Regions from separate parts of the Pseudomonas sp. CGJS7 genome, predicted to be linked through region 2. Evidence: riboswitches for the same ligand, from Rfam matches in the RefSeq annotation. Region 2 holds a riboswitch; each other region holds the start of a gene.

The links. A riboswitch is a leader RNA that binds a small molecule or an ion and turns the genes downstream of it on or off. The one in region 2 is predicted to bind cobalamin.
Region 1: it holds a riboswitch for cobalamin, as region 2 does, so the genes downstream of both, btuB (TonB-dependent vitamin B12 receptor) here and V7787_RS25785 (CbtB domain-containing protein) in region 2, are expected to answer to the same signal.
Region 3: it holds a riboswitch for cobalamin, as region 2 does, so the genes downstream of both, cobO (cob(I)yrinic acid a,c-diamide adenosyltransferase) here and V7787_RS25785 (CbtB domain-containing protein) in region 2, are expected to answer to the same signal.
Region 4: it holds a riboswitch for cobalamin, as region 2 does, so the genes downstream of both, V7787_RS05250 (ABC transporter substrate-binding protein) here and V7787_RS25785 (CbtB domain-containing protein) in region 2, are expected to answer to the same signal.

What each region holds. Positions count from the first base shown of each region.
Region 1 covers NZ_JBAMDI010000027.1:14,608-19,029, reverse strand. The annotation lists gene bioD (dethiobiotin synthase) at 1-101, opposite strand, end outside; gene V7787_RS17820 (GAF domain-containing protein) at 220-702, shown strand; gene V7787_RS17815 (TfoX/Sxy family protein) at 699-1,148, shown strand; cobalamin riboswitch at 1,416-1,665, shown strand; gene btuB (TonB-dependent vitamin B12 receptor) at 1,798-3,681, shown strand; gene V7787_RS17805 (hypothetical protein) at 3,933-4,422, opposite strand, start outside.
Region 2 covers NZ_JBAMDI010000047.1:59,940-64,361, reverse strand. The annotation lists gene V7787_RS25795 (LysE family translocator) at 1-560, opposite strand, end outside; gene V7787_RS25790 (GNAT family N-acetyltransferase) at 684-1,163, shown strand; cobalamin riboswitch at 1,283-1,505, shown strand; gene V7787_RS25785 (CbtB domain-containing protein) at 1,599-1,787, shown strand; gene V7787_RS25780 (CbtA family protein) at 1,797-2,483, shown strand; gene V7787_RS25775 (cobalamin biosynthesis protein) at 2,483-2,869, shown strand; gene cobM (precorrin-4 C(11)-methyltransferase) at 2,904-3,656, shown strand; gene V7787_RS25765 (DUF1272 domain-containing protein) at 3,723-3,965, shown strand; gene V7787_RS25760 (response regulator transcription factor) at 4,187-4,422, shown strand, end outside.
Region 3 covers NZ_JBAMDI010000007.1:141,775-146,196, reverse strand. The annotation lists gene hda (DnaA regulatory inactivator Hda) at 177-884, shown strand; gene V7787_RS07070 (C40 family peptidase) at 1,012-1,650, shown strand; gene V7787_RS07065 (C40 family peptidase) at 1,791-2,324, shown strand; cobalamin riboswitch at 2,447-2,667, shown strand; gene cobO (cob(I)yrinic acid a,c-diamide adenosyltransferase) at 2,788-3,399, shown strand; gene V7787_RS07055 (cobyrinate a,c-diamide synthase) at 3,396-4,422, shown strand, end outside.
Region 4 covers NZ_JBAMDI010000005.1:45,797-50,218, forward strand. The annotation lists gene V7787_RS05240 (ABC transporter ATP-binding protein) at 1-756, opposite strand, end outside; gene V7787_RS05245 (FecCD family ABC transporter permease) at 753-1,769, opposite strand; gene V7787_RS05250 (ABC transporter substrate-binding protein) at 1,769-2,779, opposite strand; cobalamin riboswitch at 2,891-3,088, opposite strand; gene V7787_RS05255 (DUF1624 domain-containing protein) at 3,117-4,283, opposite strand; gene V7787_RS05260 (TonB-dependent receptor) at 4,392-4,422, opposite strand, start outside.

The sequences.
Region 1 (4,422 bases), on a different contig from region 2:
CGCAAGGCGTGCAGCAGGCAGGCGCTGGCGATGGATTTGCCGATACCGGTGTCGGTGCCGGTGACGAACAGGCCGCGCGGGAGCGGTTGAGACGGGGACATAGGCAGGATTCGCTGAGAGGGCGGCGGGAACCGGCGGCGCGTGTGACTGACCTCGCGCTTTTCGGCGCCGCCGACCGGCCATGGTAGTCGCGGCGAGCGCCGCTGCTACACTCCGAAGATGTTTACAGCCTCCACACTTTCGGGCGGTAAGTCCGAGCAGTACGCCCAATTGGTCGAGCAAGCGCGCGCGCTGCTGGACGGTGAGAGCGACCGCATCGCCAACGCCGCCAACCTGTCGGCGCTGGTCAATCAGTCCCTGCCCGAGCTCAACTGGGTCGGTTTTTATTTCTACGACGGCCGCGAACTGGTGGTCGGTCCGTTCCAGGGCCTGCCGGCCTGCGTGCGCATTCCGCTGGACAAGGGCGTGTGCGGCGCGGCGGCGAGCAGCCGCCAGACCCAGCGCGTGGCCGACGTGCACGAGTTCCCCGGCCACATCGCCTGCGACGCGGCATCGCGTTCGGAAGTGGTGGTGCCGTTGCTGCGCGACGGCCAGTTGCTCGGCGTGTTCGATCTGGACAGCCCGGTGCCGTCGCGTTTCGACGCCGACGATCAGGCCGGGCTGGAAGCGCTGGCGCGGGTGTATGTGGAGTCGCTGGCATGAGCGCGCCGAAGATGCGCAACATCGGCCCCAAGAGCGCGGCCTGGCTGCGCCAGGTCGGGCTGCGCACGCACGAGGACATCGCCGCGGTCGGCACGGTCGAGGCGTTCATGCGGGTCAAGCGCGCCGGCTTCAAGCCGACCTTGAACCTGCTCTACGCGATCGAAGGCGCGCTGCTGGACTGCCACTGGCAGGAGATCAGCGATGAGCGCCGGCAGGAGCTGATCCTGGCCGCCGACGCCGCCACCGCGCTGTTGCCGGCGCCGCGCAACAAGCCGGCGGCCGCGCCGGTGCGCACTACGGTGCATGCGCAGGAAGAGCGGTTCGATGAGCCGGGTGGGTTCGGTGGCGGGTTCGGTCGCGACGACGAGGATCGTGGCGATGAAGGCGATGGTCCGTCGGACGACGATGGGCGCGACGAGCACAGCGACGATGATCGCAACGATTGAAGTAGTGGGGCTGCGCTGCGAGTCCGCCGGCCCTCATCCGCCCTTTCGGGGCACCTTCTCAGCCTTGCACACCCTTCGGGCGCCGCAAGCGGGAAAAGGGCTCGATCCCTCGCCCCTGCGCTCTAAGCCCCTCTCCCGCTTGTGGGGTGAGGGGTCGCGCTTACGAGCCATTGGCTCGCGCGACACCGAACGCCCGAACGCTATGCGTTCGGGCCGGGGCGTGGGTTGGGGTGAAGGCCGCCAGGCGCCCCGCCCCCACATCGCGTACACTGCGCCCCGCTTCGAGGTGACCCCACGGCCCAGCCGCCGGGGTTGAAACGGGAAGCCGGTGACGCGCCAAGGTCCGGTCGGACACTCCGACCCGCCCCGCCCATTCCGGCACTGCCCCCGCAACGGTAAGCAAGTCAGGTCGCGGCCACCGCCACTGTGCTCAGTCACGGGAAGGCGCCGCGCCCGGGAATCGGCCCGCGCCGTTCCGCTTGCGAGTCCGGAGACCGGCCTCGACGCGCCACAGGTTGCGATGCGGAGGGCATTGCGGCGGCTACAGCGCCTTCGCGCGCTGCCTTGCCTGCCCGCACGTCCCTTCCCCGCCGCCGCCCATTAGCCGTTTTCGTCGCGCGCTGGATCGCGCGTGCGCTGGAGTCCCCACATGCGTTGCCTGAACCTGTCCCTCGCCATCGCCTGCGCGCTCGCGCTGCCGGCCACCGCCGTCGCCGCGCCCGCCGGCGCGCCCACCGACCTGGATCAGGTCGTGGTCACCGCCAACCGCACCGCGGTCAGCGTCAACGATCTGCTGACCCCGGTCGAAGTGCTGGACCGCGCCGACATCGAGCGCAGCCAGGCGCGCGATCTCAACGACCTGCTGCGCGGCCGCGCCGGCATCACCCTGGCCAACCAGGGCGGCCAGGGCAAGTTGACCACGCTGTTCCTGCGCGGCAGCGAATCCGACCACGTGCTGGTGCTGGTCGACGGCATCCGCATCGGTTCGCCGACCTCGGGTCTGGCCGCGCTGCAGGATCTGCCGCTGGAACTGATCGACCGGATCGAAATCGTGCGCGGCCCGCGTTCGAGCCTGTACGGCGCCGACGCCATCGGCGGCGTGATCCAGGTGTTCACCCGTCGCGAGCAGCAGGGCTTCGCCCCGCGCGTGCACGCCGGCGGCGGCAGCAACGGCACGGTCGAGTTCGGCAGCGGCTTCGGCGGCCGCAGCGGCGGCAACTGGTTCGGCGCCGACTACAGCTTCCGCAAGACCCAGGGCATCAACGCTTGCCGCGGCGCCGGTTTCCCGGTGTTCGCCGGCTGCTTCACCACCGAGCCCGATCGCGACGGCTACGAAAGCCACGCGCTGTCGCTGCGCGGCGGCGTCGAGTTCAACGAGCAGTGGAGCATCGAAGGTCAGGCGCTGCGCGCGGAAGGCCAGAACTCCTACGACGGCGACTTCGGCAACTACTCCGAAACGGTCCAGCAAGTGATCGGCGGCAAGCTCGATTGGCGTCCGTCGGAGGCGGTGCATGTGCAGCTGAGCGCCGGCCGCAATGTGGACTCCTCGCAGAACTACGACCTCAAGGGCACGGCCGTCGGGCCGGCCGGGATTTCTCCGAAGCAGCGCATCGGCTTCTTCGATACCGATCGCGATAGCGCGACCTTGCAGGCCGATTTCAACCTCTTCGAAGGCCACGTGTTGACCGCCGGCTTCGATTGGCTGCGCGACCGCGTCGACAGCAACACCACTTACGACGAAATCGAACGCGACAACAAGGCCGGTTTCGTCCAGTACCAGGGCCGCTTCGGCAACCAGTCGTTCGAAGCCAGCGTGCGCCGCGACGACAACGAGCAGTTCGGCGGCCACACCACCGGCGGCGCCGCGTGGGGCCTGAACTTCGCCGAGAACTGGCGCGTCACCGTGGGTTACGGCACCGCGTTCAAGGCGCCGACCTTCAACGAGCTGTACTACCCGTTCTTCGGCAACGCCCAGCTCAAGCCGGAAGAATCCAAGACCTGGGAAATCGGCCTGGCCTACCGCGGCGACAACTTCAATGCGCGCATCGACGGTTTCGACACCCGCGTGGATGAGCTGATCACCTTCGACTCGGCGATCAACCTGCCCAACAACATCGAACGCGCGCGCATGCGCGGCGCCGAGATCGGTATCGACACCACCTTCGCCGAGTGGACCCTGGCGGCGAGCGCGAGCTGGCTGGACACCGAGAACCGCGTCGGCTTCGCCCGCGGCAACGACCTGCCGCGCCGCGCCAAGCACAGCGCCCGCATCGACCTGGACCGCGCCTTCGGCAAGTTCCGCGTCGGCGCCACCGCGGTCGGCTACGGCTCGCGTTACGACGATGTCGCCAACAGCGTCCGCGTCGGCGGCTACGGCACCCTGGATCTGCGCGCCGAATACGCCTTTACCGATGCGCTGAGCCTGCAGGCGCGGGTGGCCAATGTGTTCGACCGCGAGTACGAAACCGTGTCGTACTACAACCAGCCCGGCCGCGAGTGGTTCGTGACCTTGCGTTACGCGCCCAAGCCCTGATTCGGCGGCGAGCGTTCAAGCAAAAGCCCGGCTTAGGCCGGGCTTTTTTTTCGAAGATCGTTGTGCAGGAACTGCGATCGCACCGGCGCGGTAGCTTCATTGGCGCGGTCGCGGCTCGCGCCGCTCCTACAGGTAGGCCATGTGCCTATTTCGTGATTTTGCCCGCAGCCCTGTAGGAGCTGCGCGAGCTGCGACCGCGAATCGACAACGATCGCGCAAGTCACGCCACCGCCGCGTTCGACCACCAGCCCTTACCGCCAAGCCCACGCACGCAACCGCGCCAGTTCCGGCGAACGCCAAACCGCCACGCCGTAGGGACTGGAACACAAGCGATGCTCCGGGTTCGCGACGCGGCTTTGCGCATCCGCGCCCCAAGCCGTCGACGCGACCCGCGCGTGCAACTCGGCCAATCCCTGCGCGCCGCATTGCGCCGCGTGTTCCAACGCCAGCACGAACTCCGCCGGTTCGGGATAGAACGGCGACAGGCTGCTCGCACGCAGTTCGTCGTCACCGGCCCAACGCAGGGCCGCATCGAGCATCGCCGTAGCTTCGGCGACGCCGGGCAGGTGCGACAGATCGATCGAGGCGAGAAAGGCCAGAACATTGGCGGTGGCGGTGCAATCGACCAGATCGAACAGCGCGCCTTCGCGGCTCCAGGTGGCGAAGGTGCCGATCCGCAGCCACGGCGGATGCAGCATCGGCAGACGCGCGATGCGCCGGCGCGCGATGGTCATGCAAGCG
Region 2 (4,422 bases):
TTGAACAGCATCAGCCAGCGCGAATTCTGCAACAGGTTGCGCAGGGCGCTGCCGAACATCACCCATACCCCCACGCTGGGCAAGTTGACCAAAGCGAACAAGGCCGCAATGACGATCACGTTGGTTACATAGCCTTGCGCTGGCGTGTAGGTGGTAATCGCCCCTACCGCCATCACCCAAGCCTTGGGGTTGACCCACTGGAACGCCGCCGCACCCCAGAAGCCCAGCGGTTTGCGGGCACTGGACGCGGCCGTGCCGACCGGCCCGGAAGTGGCGATCTTCCAGGCCAGGTACAGCAGATAGGCGGCGCCAGCGTAGCGCAGCACCGTGTACAGGGGTGGCCAGGCCTTGAATACCTCACCCAGCCCCAGGCCGACGGCCAGCACCATCATCATGAAACCAAAACTGATACCCAAGGCATGAGGGACCGAGCGGCGCACGCCGAAGTTCACCCCCGAGGCCAGCAACATGGTGTTGTTGGGGCCCGGGGTGATGGAAGACACAAAGGCAAACAGCACAAAGGCGGTCAGCAGGTCGGCAGAGGCAAGCATGGCGGGCATTCCACTTTCTTTATTGGTGCTGTCACACTAACGGAGCGCCACTCCCAGCAACCGATACAGTTCGATTAAATTACGCAGATACACATCACTGTACCGACAATCCGGATCAAGGAAGCCGTCACCATGAGCCTCACCATTCGCCCTGCCGTTCGTACCGATGCCGAGCAGATCCTCACCTTCATCACCGAACTGGCCGAGTACGAACGCGCGCGCCACGAGGTGGTCGCCACCCTTGCCGACATCGAGCACAGCCTGTTCGACGAAGGCAGCACTGTGCACACCCTGATGTGCGAGCGTGATGGCCGTGCAATTGGCTTTGCCGTGTACTTCTACAGCTACTCGACCTGGCTCGGGCGCAATGGCATCTATCTGGAAGACCTGTACGTAACCCCCGAGCAACGCGGCGATGGCGCCGGTCGGCAGTTGTTGCAGCACATTGCCCGCGAAGCGCTGGCGAACAACTGCGGGCGTCTGGAATGGAGTGTGCTGGACTGGAACGAACCAGCGATCGGCTTCTACCAGAAACTGGGGGCCGAGGCGCAGGATGAGTGGGTGCGCTACCGGCTGGATGGCGACAAGCTGGCGGCATTCGCCCGCGGGTGATCGCCCGGTTTCTGCACTTCTGCCTGCTGGAAGAAGACTGCAGGCCTGAGCCTGTCGTACCTGCTGTTCGACAGCCTCGCACGCTGTATGACATTGACGCCAAGCCCGCCCCATGCTCTCCTTATGCCTCGCGTTCAGGTGCCCCTCAGGGGGTGAAACGGGAAACCGGTGCGTCCCAGGCCCTTCAGCAGGGCCGGACAATGCCGGTGCTGCCCCCGCAACGGTAAGCGAGTGAAGCGTCTGTACCACTGTGCCTCGTAGTACGGCATGGGAAGGTGACGCGTTCCAGGAGCCCAGCTCTTCCTCGCAAGCCCGGAGACCGGCCTGGCGTTCATGAACACCCCGCGGTGGGCGGGCGCTGTTGCATTCCCTTGGGCGACCACGTCCGGGGCTGCCGCGCTCGCCCATTGCCCACAAAAAGCAGAGGATCGCGTCATGCCCGTCACCAGCGCCAAACAACACAGCCTTGCTACCCCCGTTACGCTCAGCCAGCGTGTAACCATCGCCGTCGGTGCCAGCTTGCTGGGTCTGTGCCTGGTCTACTTTGCCGGGTTCTCGCACATCGAGGCCGTGCACAATGCCGCCCACGACACCCGCCACAGCGCCGCCTTCCCCTGCCACTGAGTACGCCTGATGATCACGCGCATTGCCCGTACTGCGGGCTTCAGCGGGCTCCTTGCAGCCCTGTTGCTGACCTTGCTGCAAAGCTTCTGGGTGGCTCCGCTGATTCTGGAGGCGGAAACCTACGAGTCCTCGGCCCCGGCCGCACACCACGAACACGGTGGCGAAGTTACCGCTCATGAACACAGCGCCGAAGCCTGGTCGCCGGAAGACGGCTGGCAGCGCGTGCTGTCCACCACAGGCGGTAACCTGGTGGTTGCGGTCGGCTTCGCCCTGATCCTCGCCGCCCTGTACAGCCTTCGCGAGCCCAAACGCGCCGCCACCGGCGCATTGTGGGGGTTGGCTGGCTTCGCCGTGTTCTGCCTGGCCCCAACCCTGGGCTTGCCACCAGAACTGCCGGGTACGGCGGCCGCCGACCTGGGGCAACGCCAAACCTGGTGGGTCGGTACAGCCAGTGCCACAGCGCTGGGCCTGGCCTTGCTGGTGTTCGCCCGCCACTGGCTGCTGAAGGCGCTGGGCGCCGTGCTGCTGGTCATTCCCCATGTAATCGGTGCACCGCAACCCGAGGTGCACGAAAGCCTGGCCCCTGAAGCATTGGAAACCCAGTTCAAAGTCGCCTCCTGGCTGACCAACGCCGCCTTCTGGCTGGCCTTGGGCCTGCTCAGCGCCTGGTTGTTCCGCCGTTCCAGCCAGGCTTGATGCCTGCCTTCTATGCCGGTTTTGGCTGCCGCCGGGGTTGCCCGGCGGATACCTTGCAACGCTTGCTGTGCCAGGCCCTGGACAAACAGGGCCTGGCATTGGCTGACCTGCGCGGTATCGCAAGCATCAGCCTGAAGGCCGACGAGCCCGGGTTGTTGCAACTGGCAGAGCACCTCGGTTTGCCGTTGGTGCTGTACCATGGCGCGCAACTGCAACCCTATGAACCACTGCTCAGCCACCGTTCCGCCGTTGCCCACCGGCACAGTGGCTGCTGGGGCGTAGCCGAGAGCGCGGCACTGGCCCTGGCCAGCCAGCGGCAGGGTACGGCCAGGCTGCTGCTGACGCGCCAGGTACTGGGCCCGGCGACACTCGCCCTGGCCTGCTGAGCGTTTAGCCCCCTCTTTCTTGCCAGGACTTTGCATGACCATCTACTTTATCGGTGCCGGCCCCGGCGACCCGGAGCTGATCACGGTCAAGGGCCAACGGCTGATTCGCCAGTGCCCGGTGATCATTTATGCCGGTTCACTGGTACCCGCCGCCGTGCTCGAAGGCCACCAGGCCGAAACCGTGATCAACAGCGCCGAACTGCACCTGGAACAGATCATCGCTGCCATGCGCAGCGCACACGAAAATGGTCAGGATGTGGCCCGGGTGCACAGCGGCGACCCCAGCCTGTACGGAGCCATCGGTGAGCAGATTCGCCACCTGCAAGCGCTGGGCATCAATTACCAGATCATCCCCGGCGTTACCGCCACGGCAGCGAGCGCCGCCCTGCTCGGCTGCGAGCTGACCTTGCCTCAAGTGGCGCAGACGGTGATCCTTACTCGCTACGGCGACAGCTCGCCCATGCCGCCGGGTGAACAGTTGGGCGACCTGGCGCGCCATGGCAGCACCCTGGCAATTCATCTGGGGGTCAAGCACCTGTCACGCATTGTCGATGAGTTGATGCCGCACTACGGCGCGAACTGCCCGGTTGCGGTGGTGCATCGGGCCACCTGGCCAGACCAGGATTGGGTGCGCGGCAACCTCGGCGATATCGTCGAACGCGTAGCGGCCAAGGATTTCCGGCGCACGGCGCTGATCCTGGTAGGCCACGTCCTGGGGGATACACCGTTCGCCGAATCGGCCTTGTACCGTGCCGGGCATGCCCACCTGTACCGCCCTGGCGACTGAACATTGCCAGCCTTGCCTCGGGCGTAGCAGACTCCGGGTTCCCGCCTGCGAACAGGAGTCATGCCCATGCTGGAACTACGCCCCAACTGCGAGTGCTGTGATGCCGACCTGCCGGGTGACAGCCCCGACGTTATGATCTGCTCCTTCGAATGCACGTTCTGCCGTGCCTGTGCCGAAACTCGCTTCCAAGGCCGCTGCCCGAATTGTACCGGGCAGTTGGTAGCCCGCCCGACGCGGGTCGGTCAGGCATTGGCCAACAACCCTGCCTCCACGCTGCGGATACACAAACCGCACGCCGCCTGCGTCTGAACAACTGCAAAGCACCGGCATCACCGCTGTTTCAGGGTGATGTCTTTCCTGTTTCTTGTAGGACTTTTCAACAATAAGCACTGGGGATTTCAACACTTCTATACTCGGCATTACCAAACCTCGGGAATGGTCGTATCGTGCAGCGCTTCCGATAACCCCACTTGCAGACGTATTCCTGAGTGTTCCAGGAAGCGGACCACATCCCTACAGGAGTTTTCCTCATGACAACCGTGCTGATCGTCGACGACCACCCTATTGTCCGGCTGTCGTTGCGCCTACTGCTCGAGCGCGAGCGCTTCCATGTCATCGGCGAGGTCGGCAATGGCAGTGAAGTGGCTCAGGTAGCCCGCGAACTGCGCCCGGACGTAGTCATTCTCGACATCGGCCTGCCTGGCCTGGACGGCATGGAAGTCATCAAGCGATTGCAGAGCCTGGAGCCGGTACCGAAGATCATGGT
Region 3 (4,422 bases), on a different contig from region 2:
CGATCTCGCGGGCGCTGAGCACGGTTTGTCCTGCATCCGCCGCTCGCTTGTGCTGCGCAACTTGTTGATTTTGCTTGCCCTATCTGCAGTCGAGATTGTGCGCCCCGCGTTGCGGGTATAGACTTTGCAGATTGTTCACCAAAGGCCCCCAGCGGTCCCGTCGACCGCCCGCGAGCATGAAACCACCGATCCAGTTGCCCCTGGGTGTGCGCCTGCGCGATGACGCCACCTTCATCAACTACTATCCGGGCGCCAATGCTGCGGCATTGGGTTACGTCGAGCGGCTATGCGAAGCCGACGCCGGCTGGACCGAGAGCCTTATCTACCTGTGGGGCAAGCAGGGTGTTGGCCGTTCCCACCTGCTGCAGGCCGCCACCCATCGCTTCCAGCAACGTGGCGAGCCCGCTGTCTACCTGCCGCTGGCGCAGTTGCTCGACCGTGGCGTGGAACTGCTCGACTACCTGGCCCAGTACGAACTGGTGTGCATCGACGATCTGCATGTGATCGCCGGCAAGGCGGATTGGGAAGAGGCCATGTTCCACTTGTTCAACCGCCTGCGCGACAGCGGCCGACGCTTGCTGCTGGCTGCCTCGGCATCACCGCGTGAGCTGCCGATCAAGCTGCCGGACCTGAAGTCGCGATTGACCCTGGCCCTGGTGTTCCAGATGCGCGGCCTGTCCGACGAAGACAAGCTGCGCGCCTTGCAGCTGCGAGCTTCGCGCCGTGGCCTGCACCTGACCGACGAAGTCGGCCATTTCATCCTCACCCGTGGCGCGCGGAGCATGAGCGCGTTGTTCGACTTGCTCGAGCGCCTCGATCAGGCGTCGCTGCAGGCACAACGCAAGCTCACCATTCCGTTTCTCAAGGAAACCCTCGGCTGGTAACCCCCTGAAAACCCTGGGCCAGAGCGGTAAAACAAAAAAGTCACATCTTTTTCGATAAAATTTGCAAATGGCCATGATAGAGGGCATAGTTTCACCCTTCTAAAGGATTACAGACACGGTCGTGCCCATGCTGAAGCGCTTCGCACCCCTCGTGCCACTCGCACTCGTGACCCTGCTTTTTGGCTGCGCGGCCCAAGGCCCGGTATCTCAGCCCCAGGATCACACCCCGATCACTGCACAATCGGCTATCAAGGCCAAGGCCTCTTCCTCGTCGGTATTCGGCGAGCCGGAAGAGCTGGCCACCGAAGATGACCTGGCGTCTTTCTCCGGCGGCAAGCCTTACCAATTGCCGGTTCTGGCTGACAGCATTCTCGAGCGCGGCATGTCCTTGATCGGCACCCGCTACCGCTTTGGTGGTACCTCGGAAAAGTCCGGCTTCGACTGCAGTGGCTTCATCGGTTACCTGTTCCGCGAAGAGGCGGGCATGACGCTGCCGCGCTCCACGCGTGAAATGATCAACGTTGATGCGCCGAAAGTGGCCCGCAACAAGCTCAAGCCAGGTGACTTGCTGTTCTTCAGCACCAATGGCCGCGGCCGGGTAAGCCATGCCGGCATCTACCTGGGTGACAACCAGTTCATCCACTCCAGCAGCCGTCGCAGTGGCGGTGTGCGCATCGACAGCCTCGGTGATCGCTACTGGAGCAAGACCTTCATTGAAGCCAAGCGCGCCTTGGCCATGGCGCCGACCAACATCGCGCGCAACTGATATCAAAATGATGTACCCTGCCGCGGCGGTGATGCTTTGAAAAAAAGCTCGCCGCCGTGCGCATTTACAGAAAGCGTCTAATCTAAACTCTCAACTCTTTTCGGCTGCAGCGCAGCGGTCTCAGACAGGATGTTCTGGCCATGGTAAAGATGGCGCGCTTCGCATTTCTCTCCTTGGCAGCCTTGCTGGCTGCATGCTCCAGCCGTGCGCCTGCGCCGGCCCCTGTGGTACAGCCGCAGGTTACCTATAGCCAGCCCAGTCCTTCACCGATTGCCGATGACGTGCTGATTCGCGCCATTGGTCTGGTAGGCACGCCCTATCGTTGGGGGGGCAATACCCCGGACTCCGGCTTCGACTGCAGCGGCCTGATCAAGTATGTGTACCGTGATGCTGCTGGCATCAGCCTGCCGCGCTCGACGCGAGAGATGATTGTCATGCGCGCACCGACGGTGGATGTCAGTTCGCTGCAGTCTGGTGACCTGGTGTTCTTCGCCACCAGTGGCGGCTCGCAGGTCAGCCATGCCGGCATCTATGTCGGGGACGGCCGCTTCGTACATGCACCTTCCACCGGTGGCACCGTGCGCCTGGACTACCTGTCAAACAGCTACTGGGCCAAGGCCTACCTGCAGGCCAAGCGGGTGATTCCGCAAGGGCATCTGGCACAGAACCCTTGATATCCATGCCTGTTTAGCGGCCCCCTCGAGCTTGGGGCCGATACCGGCTGCCTGGATTCAAGGTGTTTTGCTCACCCGCCAGACCACCCGCTTCGATTGACGCTCCCGGTGCAACCCTCTAACCTTCGCGGCGTGTTTCAGGTGCCCTGCCAGCCCCGACTGGGCAGGGTGAAACTGGGAAGCCGGTGGGCGCCAGCATGGCGCGATTCCGGCGCTGCCCCCGCAACGGTGGATGAGTAAAAGGCCGCGCAGGGCCACTGGGTGCCAGCATCCGGGAAGGCGCGCAGGCCAGGGCCAAGGCCCACTCACAAGCCCGGAGACCGGCCTGATACTGCCAACGGCATCACGGAGGGTGATGCGCGGTGCACCGTGGCGCCCAGCCATGGCCTCTGCGCGTTCTCCGTTTGCCTGCCTATTACCTGTCGCCGCGCATTGCTGTGGTGCCAGCCAGCGGAGAACCCTGATGAGCGATTCCACCGAACGCGACGAACGCCACCTGGCGCGCATGCAGCGCAAGAAGGCGGTCATCGACGAACGCATCGCCAATTCCCCTAACGAATGTGGCCTGCTGCTGGTGCTGACCGGCAATGGCAAGGGCAAGAGCAGTTCGGCCTTCGGCATGCTCGCGCGCGCCTTGGGCCACGGCATGCAATGCGGTGTGGTGCAGTTCATCAAGGGCCGCAACAGCACCGGCGAGGAGCTGTTCTTCCGTCGCTTCCCCGAACAGGTGCGCTACCACGTGATGGGCGAGGGCTTTACCTGGGAAACCCAGGACCGCCAGCGTGACATCGCCGCTGCGCAAGCCGCCTGGGCGGTGTCGCGCCAGTTGCTGCAGGACCCGGGTGTACAGTTCGTGGTGCTGGACGAGCTCAACATCGCCCTCAAACATGGTTACCTCGACCTGGACCAGGTACTGTCCGACATTCAGGCCCGCCCGCCCATGCAGCATGTGATTGTCACTGGCCGCGCTGCGAAGCCCGAGATGATCGAACTGGCCGACACCGTGACCGAAATGGGCATGCTCAAGCACGCCTTCCAGGCCGGTATCCGCGCACAGAAAGGCGTCGAACTGTGAGTCGATCGCGGCACTGCCCCGCCGTGTTGATCGCGGCGCCGGCCTCTGGCCAGGGCAAGACTACCGTCACTGCTGCGCTGGCCCGCCTGCACCGCAACCTCGGGCGCAAGGTGCGGGTGTTCAAATGCGGGCCCGACTTTCTTGACCCGATGATTCTCGAACGGGCCAGTGGCGCGCCGGTGTATCAGCTGGATCTGTGGATGATCGGTGCCGAGGAAAGCCGTCGTCTGCTGTGGGAAGCTGCTGGCGAGGCTGACCTGATCCTCATCGAAGGGGTGATGGGGCTGTTCGACGGTACCCCGTCAAGCGCCGACCTGGCGCGCCACTTTGGCGTGCCGGTGCTGGCGGTGATCGACGGCACAGCCATGGCCCAGACCTTCGGCGCCCTGGCCCTGGGCCTGGCGCGGTACCAGGCCGATCTGCCGTTCGCCGGCGTGCTGGCCAATCGGGTAGGCAGCCTGCGTCATGCGCAACTGCTCGAAGGCAGCCTGACCGAGGGCTTGCGCTGGTATGGCGGCTTGTCCCGCGAGCGCGGCATCGAGCTGCCCAGCCGCCACCTGGGCCTGGTGCAGGCCAGCGAGCTGAATGACCTGGACACCCGCCTCGACGCTGCCGCCGAAGCGCTGGGCGCCAGTTGCGATGCGGCGTTGCCGCCGCCAGTCAGCTTTGCCGAGCCGGAACCGCAAGCCAGCGTTGCCTCGCTGGCCGGTGTGCGCATTGGCGTGGCGCGGGACGAGGCGTTCGCCTTCATCTATGGCGCTAACCTCGACCTGTTGCGCAACCAAGGTGCCCAGCTGGTGTTCTTCTCGCCGCTGCACGACCACGAACTGCCGGCGGTAGACAGCCTGTATCTGCCGGGTGGTTATCCTGAGCTGCATCACCATGCGCTGGCCGCCAACGCACCGATGTGCGAGGCGATCCGCGCCCACCACGCACAGGGCAAGCCATTGCTGGCCGAGTGCGGCGGCATGCTGTACCTGCTCGATGCCCTGACTGACGTGGCCGGCGAACGTGCCGAACTGC
Region 4 (4,422 bases), on a different contig from region 2:
GTCGAAAGGGTCGGTGAGGTAGTGGGCGTGAACGCCGAAGGTGTTCAGCAGGCGCTCTGGGGTAAGCACTTCGAAGGGTTTGCCGAGGGCGACCAGGCGGCCCTTGTCGAGAACCGCGACACGGTCGCAGGTCAGCGCCTGGTTGAGGTCATGCAGCGCTACCAGGGTGGTAACCGGCAGCGCCTGCACTTGTTGCAGCAGGCTCAGCTGATGCTGAATGTCCAGGTGGTTGGTCGGTTCGTCCAGCAGCAGCACCTGCGGCCGTTGGGCCAGCGCGCGGGCGATGTGCACACGCTGGCGCTCGCCACCGGACAGCGACCCCCACAGGCGCGTGCGCAGGTGCAGGGCGTCGAGGTCGGCCAGGGCTTGATCGACGATGGCGCAGTCCTGCCGGGAGAACGGTGCCAGGGCCGAGAGCCACGGCGTGCGGCCCAAGGCAACCGCGTCGAACACGCTGATCGCATCGAGTGTGTCGGCCTGTTGCTCGACCAGCGCCAGCGCCTGGGCAACACGGCGGCGGGGCATCTGTGCCAGTGGCTCACCCAGGAGCTGCACGCTGCCCCAGGCGGGGTTGCGCAGCCCTGCCAGCAACTTCAACAGCGAGGATTTACCCGAGCCGTTGGGGCCGACGATGCCCAGGGTTTCACCGGCGACAACGCGAAGGTCGATATCGCTGAGCACGGTATTTCCGGCCAGTTGCAGCCCCAGCCCATGGCAGGCCAGCGGAGGGATGCGAACAGCTGCCATGGCGGTCATGGGCGCCCCCGACGGCTGACCAGAATCAGCGCGAATACGGGGGCACCGATCAGCGCCGTAACCACGCCCACCGGGATCACCTGGCCGGTGATCAGCGTGCGCGAAAGAATGTCTGCCGCAATCAGGAACAGCGCACCGCCCAGTGCGCTGGCGGGCAACAGACGGCTGTGCCCGGGGCCGAGCAGAAGGCGCAGGGCATGGGGGATAACCAGCCCGACAAAACCGATGGCGCCGACAATGGACACCATCACAGCCGTCACCAACGCTGCGCAACTGATCAGCAGCAACTGGGTGCGCCGCACCGGGATGCCCAGCGAGGCGGCCGAATCGGCACCGAAGGTGAAGGCATCCAGCGCACGGCGATGCCACAGGCACACCAGCAAGCCGAAAACCGCCACCGGTACGGCCAGCCACACCGAAGGCCAGCGCACGCCGCTCAGGTTGCCCAGCAGCCAGAACAGGATGCCGCGCGCCTGTTCGGCGGTGGCCGACTTGGTGATCAGGAAGGCGGTCAGTGCATTGAACAGCTGCGAGCCGGCGATACCGGCAAGGATGACTGGTGCATTGTTGCTGCTCGGGCCGGCCGCGCGGGCCAGCACCAGCACCAGGGCGAATGCGGCCCCGGCACCGATGAAAGCCCCTGCGGACATGCTTAATGCCAGGCTACCCAGGCCCAACAGGCCGACGAGTACCGCGCCGGTCGAGGCGCCGGCAGACAGCCCCAGCAGGTAGGGCTCGGCCAGTGGGTTGCGCAACATCGCCTGCAGGATGACACCGCAGGTGGCCAGCCCAGCGCCGCAAGCGGCCGCGACCAGGGTGCGGGTCAGGCGGTAGTTCCAGACGATGCCGGCGTCGATCGGGTCCACCGGGTAGGCGGCTTGCCACAGGTGGTTGGCCAGCACCTGGCCGACCACGCTGGGCGACAGGTTGGTTTCGCCAATGGCGGTACCGGCCAGCAGGGCGACCAACAGGGCGGCCAGGGCAACTGCGATGCTGGGTAACAGGCGGATCATCACGGGGCTGCTTTACCGCTGGCGAAGGCCGTGGACAGCGTCTGCACGCCGCGGAACAGGCGAATGCCGGCCTGCATGGCGTCGGCGTCCAGGATAATGATGCGGTCGTGCTTTACCGCGTCCATGTTGCGGGTTACCGGGTCACTGCGCAGGAATTCGAGCTTTTTCTGGTAGTCGTCGGCGGGGAAACGGCGGCGGTCCATGCGCGCGATGATCAGCCAGGTCGGATTGGCCTTGGCCAGGGTTTCCCAGCCTACGCTTGGCCATTCTTCGCTGGACTCGACCACGTTGCGCACACCGAGGGTGCGCAGCATGAAGTCGGCGACACCCTGGCGGCCGGCCACATAGGGGTCGATGTCCAGGTCGGCGCTGGAGAACCAGAACAGCGCCGAAGTTGCCGACAGGTCCTTGCCGGCCAGTTGTGCCCTGGCGCTGTCGAGGCGCCCTTGCAACTCGGCGTTCAGTGCCGCGCCGCGGTCCTGAACGTCGAAGATCTCGGCCAGTTCGCTGACGCTCTTGTAGATGCTGTCTACCTGGAACGCTTGCAGGCGGGTGCCGTCTGCACCGACCAGGTTGTCCTTGCCCTCGCAGTCCGATGGCAGCACGTAGGTGGGGATCTTCAGCTCATCGAACTGCTCGCGGGTGGCGACCACGCCCTGGGCACCGACCATCCATTCGAACTGCGCCGCGACCAGCTGCGGGCGCTTGCCGACCACCGCCTCGAAGCTGGGGTCGTTGTCGGCCAGGCGCGGCACCTTGGCGTTCACCGCCTGGTATTCCGGCAATACGTTGTTGAACCACAGCGAGGTGCCCGCCAGCTTGTCACCCAGCCCCAGGGCATAGAGCAGCTCGGTACCGGCCTGGCCGATGGTGACGGCGCGCTGCGGCGCCTGGGCAAAAACCTGCGGCTTGCCGCAGTTGTCGACCGTCAGCGGATAGTGGGTGGCAGCGGCCTGGGCCAGGCCAGTGAGGCTTAGGCCCGCGAGCAGGGTGGCGAAACGGGGCAGCATGCTGGGCGATCTCCTATCGGACAGTTCTGGTGAGGAACGCACGGACAGGCATCGCCGAGCCCCAGCGGGTGGCTGGGGCAACACGGATGGCCAATCCCGGACACCCCGCCGGTTGGTGAATGTAGGCCGGCAGGTCTCCTGACTGGTGCGTCACGGCCCGGCTCCGGCCTTCCCGGGCGGCAGGCCCAGTGGCATCGATGGAGCAGGCTCGGCACCTACAGTTGCGGGGGCAGTTCCGATTGGCCTGTATTGGCAGGCCTGGGATTCCCTGTTAGTTCCGTGGTGGAAACCGGCGGCCCGCATGGTAGACCATCGCGCCGCCAGGTGAAAACGCTTTTCAGAAGTACTTCAGCCAACGGATGTCGCGGCGACGCTGCTTCAGGCGGGCGAACCCGCGCACCGGCAGGTACAGCGCAACCGCCAGCAGCACCGCGCCCAGCCACACCGCTGCAATACCGTCGAAACCGAAGTAGTCGCCATGGTTGAGCCCGAACAGCGCCACGCAGGCCAGGTACAGCAGCTTCAGCACATACAGGTGCAGCAGATAGAAGAACATCGGTGCCGCACCGAACACCGCCAGGGCAGTGATCCAGCGCGCCTGGCCGGCCCGTTCGAACGCGCGCAACAACAACAGGCCGCAGCCCAGGGTCAGGGTCAGGAACAGCAGCGACGGTGGGTATTTGGTGATGTTGAAGAAGCTCATCAGGGTTTGCATGAAGGTTGGGTAACCGCTCCACGGTGCCTCACCGTAACCGTTGAACATGCGCAGCAGGACAAAGCCAAGCAGCGCGAGCAAACCCGCCACCAGCAGGTGTTGCTGGCGTTGGCCGGCATCGCTGCCGCGGGCGAACCAGGGGCCAAGGCCGTAGCCCAGGGCGATGACGCCGATCCACGGCAGCACCGGGTAAGACGTGCGCAGGTGCAGGTTTTCGGAAAACGCCAGCCAGCCGCGATCATGCAGGATTGCCCACGGCACATGCAGGGCTGAATCCACGCCAAAGTGCAGGCCGTCGAGCAGGTTGTGGCCGGCGACGATGCTGGCGCCCAGGGCGAGCAGTGCGGCGCGCGGCAGCCACACCAGCAGCGACAGGGCGATCATGCTGACGCCGATGGCCCAGATCACTTGCAGGTAGATCACGCTGGGGGGCAACTGGAAGGTCCAGGCGAAGTTGACCAGGGTGAACTCCAGCACCACCAGGAACAGCCCCCGTTTGAACAGGAACGCCGAGACGTCGCCACGGCCCTGATGCTTCTCGCCATACAGCCAGGCCGACAGGCCGGTCAGCAGGACGAACACAGGCGCACACAGGTGGGCGAGGGTGCGGCTGAAGAAAAGCGCCGGTTCCGTGGTGTCGATGGCCATGGGGTCGCCGACCTGGCGGTGCAGGAGGAAAGTCTCGCGGACATGGTCCAGGAGCATGAACAGGATCACCAGGCCGCGCAGGGCATCGATGCTCTGCAGGCGCTGGGTGATCAGAGTGGGCGTGGCGATGGCGCTTGTCATGGGTGGACGCTAATAGTAATGAATTTCATATAGAACGTTATCTTATAACCAGCAGATGAAGGGTTGGTAGCGGTTTTTGTGCATCGGTGCTGTGAAGGGGTATTCAGGTCAGAAGCTGTAATCCACCGTCGCGAAGTAC